One region of the Yersinia entomophaga genome, then DNA from elsewhere that is predicted to be linked to it. Evidence: riboswitches for the same ligand, from Rfam matches in the RefSeq annotation. Region 1 holds a riboswitch; each other region holds the start of a gene.

Region 1 (3,104 bases):
GAAAGCGCAGGCAGCCGGACCAATGGCCGAAGTGATTGAAAACAGTACCCGTCACCTGACAGAGAGCGACCTTAACGCGATGGCGGTTTATTTACGAACTTTGAAACCGCTGAATCTCGATGATGAAACCAAGAGCCGCTCAGACTGGGGGCAACCGGCAACCGGCGTCGATTCGCTACGCGGCAAGGCGTTTAGCGCCGATGATTACACTGATGGCGCGCGGCTGTATTTGGGGAACTGTGCTAGTTGCCACAGTTTTACCGGCGCGGGAGTTAAGGACGGTTATTATCCTTCTCTGATGAGAAACTCAGTGGTTGGAGCCACGACGCCGAATAATATGGTCAAAGTGATTTTGCACGGGGTGACTCGCCAGACTAACGACGGTGAAGTGTTCATGCCGGGTTTTGCCAACACCCTAAGTGATGAACAAGTTGCGACTCTCAGTAACTATTTGCTGCAACAGTTTGGTCAGCCGACGTTGAACATCAAAGCCGACGATGTGAAAGCATTACGCGAAAACTAGCCTGAGCATAGGGTAATCTGACGCGAAAGGAGCGAAGCGTCCGATTACCCATTGCCGAAATGATTTTTAGCTCGGTTTTACCCAATGCATCAAAATATATTCGCCATCTTCTCCTTTGCCGGTGGCGATTTTCTGCCAGCCATTTTGCTGATAAAACGCCAGCGCTCGCTGGTTGCGGACTAGACACTTTAACACCCCGGTAGCGGTCAATTCCCTCTGTACCGCCTGTAGCAGTAATTTTCCCACGCCAAGACCCTGGCTGCTCGGATCGACAAACAGGTTATGCAGAAAGTTTTCCTCCCGAAAAACCGAAGCAAAGCCCAGCCGGTTACCGTCCTCTACCGCCACCAAAATCTTTTCTCCCAATACCGCTTTATCGAAGTCTTCCAGTCGGAAATTTTCCTGATTAATCCAGCTAAAGGCAGCCTGACGGGAAGCCAGATACAGCGTTCGTAAAAAGGGACGATCGGCTTCCTGATATTCACGAATGTTCATTTTATCCCCCTGAGTAGCGACTTATCACCCTTGAGCCAGAGTTGATCTTATCTTATCAACCGCTGATAATGGTCGTTCTGACTCGGGGTGCCGCGCTAACTCACTGTGTGGCTGAGATTTTACCCGTATTACCTGATCTGGATTATGCCAGCGTAGGGAAGTCTCGGCATCCTCTGGGTACCGCCTTCTTGACCGCCGGTTGGGAGGAATATGTACCTTCGACCTACCGTTTTACTCGCTTCTGCTATCACAGCTTATCTGTTGTCTCCATCGATCGTCTTTTCCGTGGAGATATGCCAATGAAACGTCTCAATGCATTAACCATAGCCGGAACTGACCCTAGCGGCGGCGCGGGTATTCAGGCTGATTTAAAAACCTTTTCTGCTTTGGGTGCTTACGGAACCAGCGTGGTAACGGCTTTAGTGGCGCAGAATACGCGAGGCGTGCAGTCGGTTTATGCGATAGACCCCGCATTTGTGGCCGCTCAATTGGATTCAGTCCTGAGCGATGTACGTATTGATAGCGCCAAATTGGGTATGTTGGCCAATGAAAATATCGTTCAGATAGTGGCAGAAAAGTTACGGCAATACCCACTGGATTTCGTGGTATTGGATACCGTGATGCTGGCCAAAAGTGGCGACCCGCTGTTAGAGCCTGCGGCGGTGGCGGCGCTGCGTCAGCAATTGTTGCCGCTGGTTTCCCTGATTACGCCAAACCTGCCGGAAGCGGCGGCGTTGTTGGATTGTCAGCCTGCGACTAATGAATGGGAAATGTGCGCTCAAGGGCGGGAATTACTGGCTATGGGCTGTCAGGGCGTATTGATGAAAGGCGGACATTTGACCGGTGGGGATAGCCCCGATTGGCTGTTTACGGCTAATGGCGAGTTCCGTTTCTGTTTACCCCGCATTGCCACTCGCCACACGCACGGCACTGGCTGCACGCTGTCGGCGGCGTTGGCGGCGCTACGACCAACACAGGAAAACTGGGCGACAACGGTCTCCGCTGCTAAATCTTATCTGCAAGGCGCGTTGGAGCAGGCGGATACGCTGGAGGTTGGGCAAGGAATCGGGCCGGTTCACCACTTTTATCGTTGGTGGTAGCCCAGCCAGACTGGCGCTCAGTTTATTCGGCGATCAGGAATGGGCGGGTGAGAGCGAACAGCGCCAGCGCCCGCTGTAAGTGAACGGCGTCAAAAGGATTCAGAATAAAGTGCTCTGCGCCTTTACGTGGGCGAATGCAGGGTAATAGGCTGATATTACCCTGCTGATCTTTTTTCTGATCAAATACATAGCTGCCGATGTCATGTTCGTTTTCTCGCCATGAAATCATCACCGCCGCGTGAGGATGTTTATCACTTTTTGGCCGTATAGCGAAAAAATAATCTCCGGCCCAGAACCCGCCGAACTCGCCGTCAATCTGTCGGTTTTTACTGCAGAACACCGCGGAATCAGCAACCTGGTCGATGGCTTTCGGCGTAATTTCCTGATGAAGCCGCTGCCACAGCGGACGACCATTTTCCAACTGCCAGCAGGCTTCACCGAGATAATCGTTCAGATCGCGCCAGTCTTGCTCTAACTGCTGGATCAAGGCTTTATCCAGAATATTGCGGTATTGCTGCATGCCGTTAAGCTCGCCTTCCAGCGCCTCGTAGGTAATCAATTCCATCGTCCGCGGGCGGCGGCGGAAGGTCATCCAGAGCACCATTTTAGGAATACGGAATTCGATAGACTGCACGCTCAGCCGATGCCTATTGCCTTTATTCAGCACAAAACCGTTCGCGGTGCCGCGTTTATTCTGATAGTTACGTACCACCATCACGCTGTTTAGTCCCATCCAGCCGGTGACGTAGTGTTCGTCCTCTGAGTTGGCGACATCCAGATCGACCACCATTTGTAGAATCTTGTCGGTGGTGACTGTCTTTAGCGCCGGAGCATCCGTCGCAGAATAATACAATTTGGGTATGTTTTGAGAAAATTCGAGGCTAGGCATAGAGGCAGATCTTCTTGGTCAATAATCTGGTTCATAGCTTAACTCAAGTTGTCATACCGATTGTTGAATAACTGAATTTAGCGTGGAAATTCGTGCT
Region 2 (3,104 bases), 390 kb from region 1:
ACAAAACCTATTGCCCGGTTCCGCTCTGCGCCGTTCAGAAACCCATATTGTCCGGCAGATTTTTAATGGTTTAACCCGCATAAATGAGGAAAATGGGGAAGCCGAGCCAGATTTATCTCATCACTGGCAAACGCTAACCCCCTTGCATTGGCGCTTTTATTTACGTCCAGCGATTCACTTCCATCACGGCCGTGAATTAGAAATGCAGGATGTGATTACGTCATTAAAGCGTTTGACCACACAGCCGCTGTTTTCCCACATCACGGAAATCACCTCTCCTACGCCTTATGTCATTGATGTAAAACTTAATACGCCAGACTATTGGCTCCCTTGGCTACTGGGCAGCGTTCACGCCATGATTTTGCCGCAGGAATGGCCTGAACTACCTGATTTTTCGCGTTATCCTATCGGCACCGGCCCTTACTCGGTGATTCGCAACCGGCAAAATCAATTTAAAATTCAGGCTTTCGATAACTACTTCGGTTTTCGCGCACTCATTGATGAGGTCAATATTTGGGTGTTACCTGAATTGTCAGAAGATTTAGTGTCTTCTGGCGTTCATTTACAGGCGGATGATACCAGCCGCAACGAATTGGAAAGTCGGCTGGAAGAAGGCTGCTACTTTCTCCTTTTCGATCAACGCTCCCCGCTCACCAGCCAACCGGACGTGAGACGCTGGCTATGTGAACTGATCACACCGGTGGCTTTACTCAGCCATGCCGATGCGTTGTATCAGCGCTACTGGTCGCCAGCCTACGGTATTTTGCCGCGCTGGCACCATAATCGTCTGAACCCACCTTCTGCCAAACCCCTCGAATTAACTGAGCTCACCGTAACCTGTTTTACCGAACATCCTGAATTCAACGCCATTAGCCAAACGCTGAGAGACGTACTGGCCGCGCAAGGCGTGAAACTGGTGGTACAAGAACTGGATTACGCCAGCTGGTATCGGGGGGAAGCCAAAAGCGATATCTGGCTAGGTAGCGCCAACTTCTATCTGCCGGTGGAATTTTCCATTTTTGCCACCTTATATGAACTTCCTCTTTTGCAACACTGTTTGAGTGAAGAGTTGTATCAAGACGTCGCGCAGTGGCGCAATAACCGGTTGCCCATGGCGGAATGGAGCCAACGATTGGTCAGCAATCATCAATTTCACCCGTTATTCCATCACTGGCTAGAATTGTTTGGACAGCACAGCATGCGTGGCGTGCGGATGAATACCCTAGGCTGGTTTGATTTCAAATCGGCCTGGTTTACGCCGCCGGAGGAATAAACAGACTTTCACTAGTCTGGCTATCCCTCTACAATAGCGCCGTCTCAACGGGGTGCGAAAAATTGTTTAGCGGCAAACCGCGGCCAATATTCGCTGAGAGTAAACCCGTCGAACCTGATCCGGTTAATACCGGCGAAGGGATTTGAGAGCGTCATTCAGCAATATGATGAACTTGCGGATATTGACCAATGCCTCAGATACCTTTGCCACCTTTCTTTTTGAGGAGTGCAAAGTGTTTAAACGAATTCTTCCCTGTCTGCTGCTGATTTCAGCCGCCGCCACCGCGGCTGAAGCCACCAAACCTGTCCTGACGGTTTACACCTACGATTCCTTTGCCGCTGATTGGGGACCGGGTCCTGCTATCAAAAAATCCTTCGAAGCAGAATGCAACTGCGAGCTGAAATTCGTCGCACTGGAAGACGGCGTTTCTCTGTTAAATCGCCTGCGAATGGAAGGAAAGAAAAGTCCGGCGGACATAGTATTAGGGTTGGATAACAACCTGGTGCAATCCGCAGAGAAAACCGGATTATTTACGCCAAGTCAGATAGATACCAGCAAGCTGGCGCTCCCCGAAGCCTGGCATAACAGCACATTTATTCCGTATGACTACGGCTATTTCTCCTTCGTATATAACAAGGAAAAAATAAAAAACCCGCCGAAAAGTCTGCATGAACTGATCGAAAATGACTCGCCGTGGAAGGTTATTTATCAAGATCCGCGCACCAGCACGCCGGGGCTGGGGCTACTGTTATGGATGCAGAAAGTCTACGGGGACGAAGCGCCGCTGGCATGGCAAAAACTGGCGAAAAAAACCGTGACCGTGACCAAAGGCTGGAGTGAAGCCTATGGCCTGTTCCTGAAAGGCGAAGCGGATTTTGTCATGAGCTATACCACTTCTCCGGCTTATCATTTGATTGAAGAAAAGAAAGATCAATACGCTGCTGCTGATTTCAGTGAAGGCCATTATTTGCAAGTGGAAGTCGCAGCGCAGGTAGCCTCGAGCAAACAACCGGAGCTGGCGCAGAAATTCATGCAGTTTATGGTTTCTCCGGCTTTCCAAAACCATATTCCTACCGGAAACTGGATGTATCCCGTGATTAAAATGGATCTTCCGGCCGGGTTTAACACTCTGACCGTGCCCAAAAAAGCGTTGGAATTCAGCGCGAAAGAAGTAGCCGATAACCGCAGCAAATGGATTCAGGCATGGCAATCCGCCGTCAGCCGCTAATCCCCGCTTGGCTCTGCCCGGGACTAGTTGCTTCATTCCTGCTGGTTGGGGTGGCGCTGCTGGCATTTAGCGCCATCTGGCGTCATGCCCCAGAAGCCGACTGGATCGGAGTATGGCAGGACAGCTATTTGTGGCACGTGGTGCGCTTTACCTTCTGGCAGGCTTTTTTATCGGCCCTGTTCTCGGTGGCTCCCGCTATTCTGCTGGCTCGCGCTCTGTATCGCCGCCGCTTTCCCGGCCGTCAACTGTTGCTGCGATTATGCGCCATGACCTTAGTTCTGCCGGTATTGGTGGCGCTATTTGGTATTTTGAGCGTCTATGGGCGCCAAGGCTGGTTAGCGCAACTTTTCGGCTGGCTAGGGCTGGATTACCATTTTTCCCCTTATGGTTTGCAAGGCATTCTGCTGGCTCATGTCTTTTTCAATCTACCGCTGGCTACCCGCCTGTTACTGCAATCACTGGAAAGTATTGCGGTGGAACAGCGCCAATTGGCCGCTCAGTTGGGAATGAACGGTTGGCAGCATTTCCGCTGGGTGGAATGGCCTTATTTGCGCCGCCAGATTCTGCCTACTGCCGCGCTGATCTTTATGTTGTGCTTCGCCA
Region 3 (3,104 bases), 2.0 Mb from region 1:
CAATTCGGCAAATTGCGCTTCATCATTGGCATCTTGAATAGAACCGGGGCGCAGGCCGTCACCCAGTGATAATGAAACGTCGTAAGCGGCGCAGATTTGGCAGATTTCGCGGAAATGCTGATACAGGAAGTTTTCCTGATGATGGGATAGACACCATTTGGCCATGATCGAACCGCCGCGGGAGACGATGCCGGTCAGGCGTTTGGCGGTCATTGGTACGTAACGCAGCAGTACGCCTGCGTGAATGGTGAAGTAATCCACTCCTTGCTCGGCTTGTTCCAGCAAAGTGTCGCGAAACATTTCCCAGGTCAGGTTTTCCGCCACGCCGTTCACTTTTTCCAGCGCCTGGTAGATAGGTACAGTCCCGATCGGCACCGGGCTATTACGCAAAATCCATTCGCGGGTTTCGTGAATATAGCGGCCGGTGGACAAGTCCATGACGGTATCCGCGCCCCAGCGGGTGGACCAGACCAGCTTTTCCACTTCTTCTTCGATAGAGGAGGTCACTGCGGAATTACCGATATTGGCATTCACTTTTACTAGGAAATTCCGGCCAATAATCATCGGCTCAGATTCTGGATGGTTAATATTGGCGGGGATAATGGCGCGGCCAGCGGCGACTTCCTGACGAACAAATTCCGGCGTAATATTTTCCGGTAAATGGGCACCAAAGGCTTGTCCCGGGTGCTGGTGGCGTAACACTTCGCCGCGAATACGTTCACGACCCATGTTTTCCCGAATAGCGATAAATTCCATTTCCGGCGTGACGATACCCGCTCTGGCGTAGTGCAGTTGGGTTACGCATTTGCCCGCAATCGCCTTTTTAGGGCGTGGCAAATGTTCGAAACGTAAATGATCCAAACCTTCATCCGCTAAACGCTGCTGAGTGAAACCGGAGCTTACGCCCTCCAGCATTTCGGTATCCTGACGATCGGCGATCCAGCTATCGCGCAGTTTCGGTAATCCTGCGTGAACATCTAGTTTGGCCTGAGGATCGCCGTAGGGACCCGCGGTGTCATAGACTGGAATCGCTTCGTTATCTTCATAGCGAGGATCGTCTTTGCCGCCGCCGATTAAGGTTGGGCTGAGCTGAATCTCACGCATCGGCACCTGAATGTCCGATCTTGAGCCTTGCAGGTAGATCCGTTGAGAATTAGGGAAGCTAACGCCTTGTAGCGTATTGATAAACTGTTGGGCATCTTCACGTTGTTCTTTGCGTGGACGGGCTTTGGGTTTGGCTGATGCAGCCAATGGAGAAGCATGAGTATTATTAGACATAGCAAATTCCTACCAGTGTGGTTTATTGGGAAAATTGCTTGTCTGGAGCTTGGCGGGAGTAACGATGTTAGCCAGGTGCGACGGAGCTCATCCATTAAAGGTGAAAGCCGTGCGATAGCGATAAATTACTCTTGTTCCCTTCGCGGGTACTAACCCGATCAGGTTCCGCGGATCCCGAATTAACGGTCTCAGCCTGCGCGTTGCTTGGATAAAAAGCCTGCGCTAGGCACTCCGACAAGAAGCCTCAGTATAGGAGAGAGAATAAAAACTACAAGTATGTCTTATAAGCTATTTTATTTGTCGTTTTGAATTTGGGCTGTGATCCAAATGCTCGCGACTCAGTGTAAGCTCAAGTTTGCGTAATAGATCCGCGCGAATAATGGCGTTAATTCTTCGGATCTTCGGTGGCCGCAGGGTGAGCGGCTTCCCAGGATTCGGCGGCCAGTTGGATCAATTTGTCTTCCAGAGTAAAACGAGCGTCAAGCGCTTCGCCGATGTCCGATAATGCCTGATGGAATTCGAAGCAGCTATCCTGATCGATCTCATTGTCGGTATAGCGATCGTGGAAAGCCATGATAGTTTGAGTATTATCTTTTAGCGCCGGATAGAACTTGGTTGCCAGCGCCATTTTTGGGCTAGAGGCACCTTCTGCCTGTTTGATTATTCGGTCGTAAATATGGAAGTGGCCGGAGGAGAGGTAATCCACCAAATTATGGCAAAAGTTCTCCAGCGCTTTTTGATTGAGCGGGGTATGCTTTTCCTTTAGCGGTTTAATACCGATCACGGTGCAATACGAGACTAACAGTTCTTTGCGTGCATGAAGCCATTGATCAATTAATTCATTACTGCCGCCAACGCGTTGAGTCAGGCTTTCCAGTCGGTTGAGCATGATTGACTCCGTGAGTAAGAAAAAGTAACGGTAGGTTACAAAAATGTAACAAGCCAGATTCTAGATTGCCAGTGAAGTCGAGGTTGTGCAACAACGATATGGAACTACAACTTACAGGTGAGGAACATGGCTGGTGGATCGTTAGCCATGAGAACAAATTGTGGCTGCCCAAAGGGGAATTACCCTACGGTAGCGCGGCACTTTGGTCATTACAGGGAAAAACGGCCCGACAGATCGGCGAATGGCAAGGGCAGGCGGTTTGGTTAATTCGCCAACTGATGTCCAGCGAAATGGGATCGGTGCGTCAGTTACTGGATGTCGATCGCGGTTTATTCCAGTTGGCTGGTCGTGGCGTGCAATTGGCGGAGTTTTACCGATCTCACCGTTTTTGCGGTTACTGCGGTCATCAAATGCATGCCAGCCGCACCGAATGGGCCTGTCTGTGCAACCATTGCCGTGAACGTTATTATCCGCAAATCGCGCCCTGCGTAATCGTAGCGATTCGGCGCGGCGAAGAAATTTTGCTGGCTCAGCATGTGCGTCATCGTGGCGGCATTCATACGGTATTAGCAGGTTTTGTCGAAGTGGGCGAAACGCTGGAACAGGCGACCGCCCGCGAAGTGATGGAAGAAAGCAATATTCGTATTAAAAATCTACACTACGTGACCTCGCAGCCCTGGCCGTTCCCGCATTCATTGATGATTGCTTTTATGGCGGAGTATGACAGCGGCGAATTGCGCCACGATCCAAAAGAATTGCTCAACGCCAATTGGTATCGTTACGATCAACTGCCGCTGTTGCCGCCGCCCGGTACTGTAGCCCGCCGTTTAATCGAAGATACCGTGGCATTGTGCCGCACCGAACAGGACAGCTAAATCAGGCATGCTACAATAGCGCCAGATCATTAAGGGAGCCCCATATGAATGAGTTGAAGAAC

What was found. Region 1 has a riboswitch for thiamine pyrophosphate ahead of thiD (bifunctional hydroxymethylpyrimidine kinase/phosphomethylpyrimidine kinase). Riboswitches for the same ligand answer to the same signal wherever they lie in the genome.
Positions count from the first base shown of each region.
Region 2: linked by a shared signal. The riboswitch ahead of thiB (thiamine ABC transporter substrate binding subunit) and the one ahead of thiD (bifunctional hydroxymethylpyrimidine kinase/phosphomethylpyrimidine kinase) in region 1 are both predicted to bind thiamine pyrophosphate.
Region 3: linked by a shared signal. The riboswitch ahead of thiC (phosphomethylpyrimidine synthase ThiC) and the one ahead of thiD (bifunctional hydroxymethylpyrimidine kinase/phosphomethylpyrimidine kinase) in region 1 are both predicted to bind thiamine pyrophosphate.

Region 1 covers NZ_CP010029.1:3,459,511-3,462,614, forward strand. The annotation lists gene PL78_RS15620 (cytochrome c) at 1-523, shown strand, start outside; gene PL78_RS15625 (GNAT family N-acetyltransferase) at 590-1,018, opposite strand; TPP riboswitch at 1,092-1,194, shown strand; gene thiD (bifunctional hydroxymethylpyrimidine kinase/phosphomethylpyrimidine kinase) at 1,318-2,118, shown strand; gene PL78_RS15635 (hypothetical protein) at 2,141-3,007, opposite strand.
Region 2 covers NZ_CP010029.1:3,069,302-3,072,405, reverse strand. The annotation lists gene sgrR (HTH-type transcriptional regulator SgrR) at 1-1,273, shown strand, start outside; TPP riboswitch at 1,312-1,432, shown strand; gene thiB (thiamine ABC transporter substrate binding subunit) at 1,506-2,501, shown strand; gene thiP (thiamine/thiamine pyrophosphate ABC transporter permease ThiP) at 2,477-3,104, shown strand, end outside.
Region 3 covers NZ_CP010029.1:1,507,538-1,510,641, reverse strand. The annotation lists gene thiC (phosphomethylpyrimidine synthase ThiC) at 1-1,278, opposite strand, end outside; TPP riboswitch at 1,397-1,522, opposite strand; gene PL78_RS06860 (Rsd/AlgQ family anti-sigma factor) at 1,664-2,167, opposite strand; gene nudC (NAD(+) diphosphatase) at 2,266-3,042, shown strand; gene hemE (uroporphyrinogen decarboxylase) at 3,087-3,104, shown strand, end outside.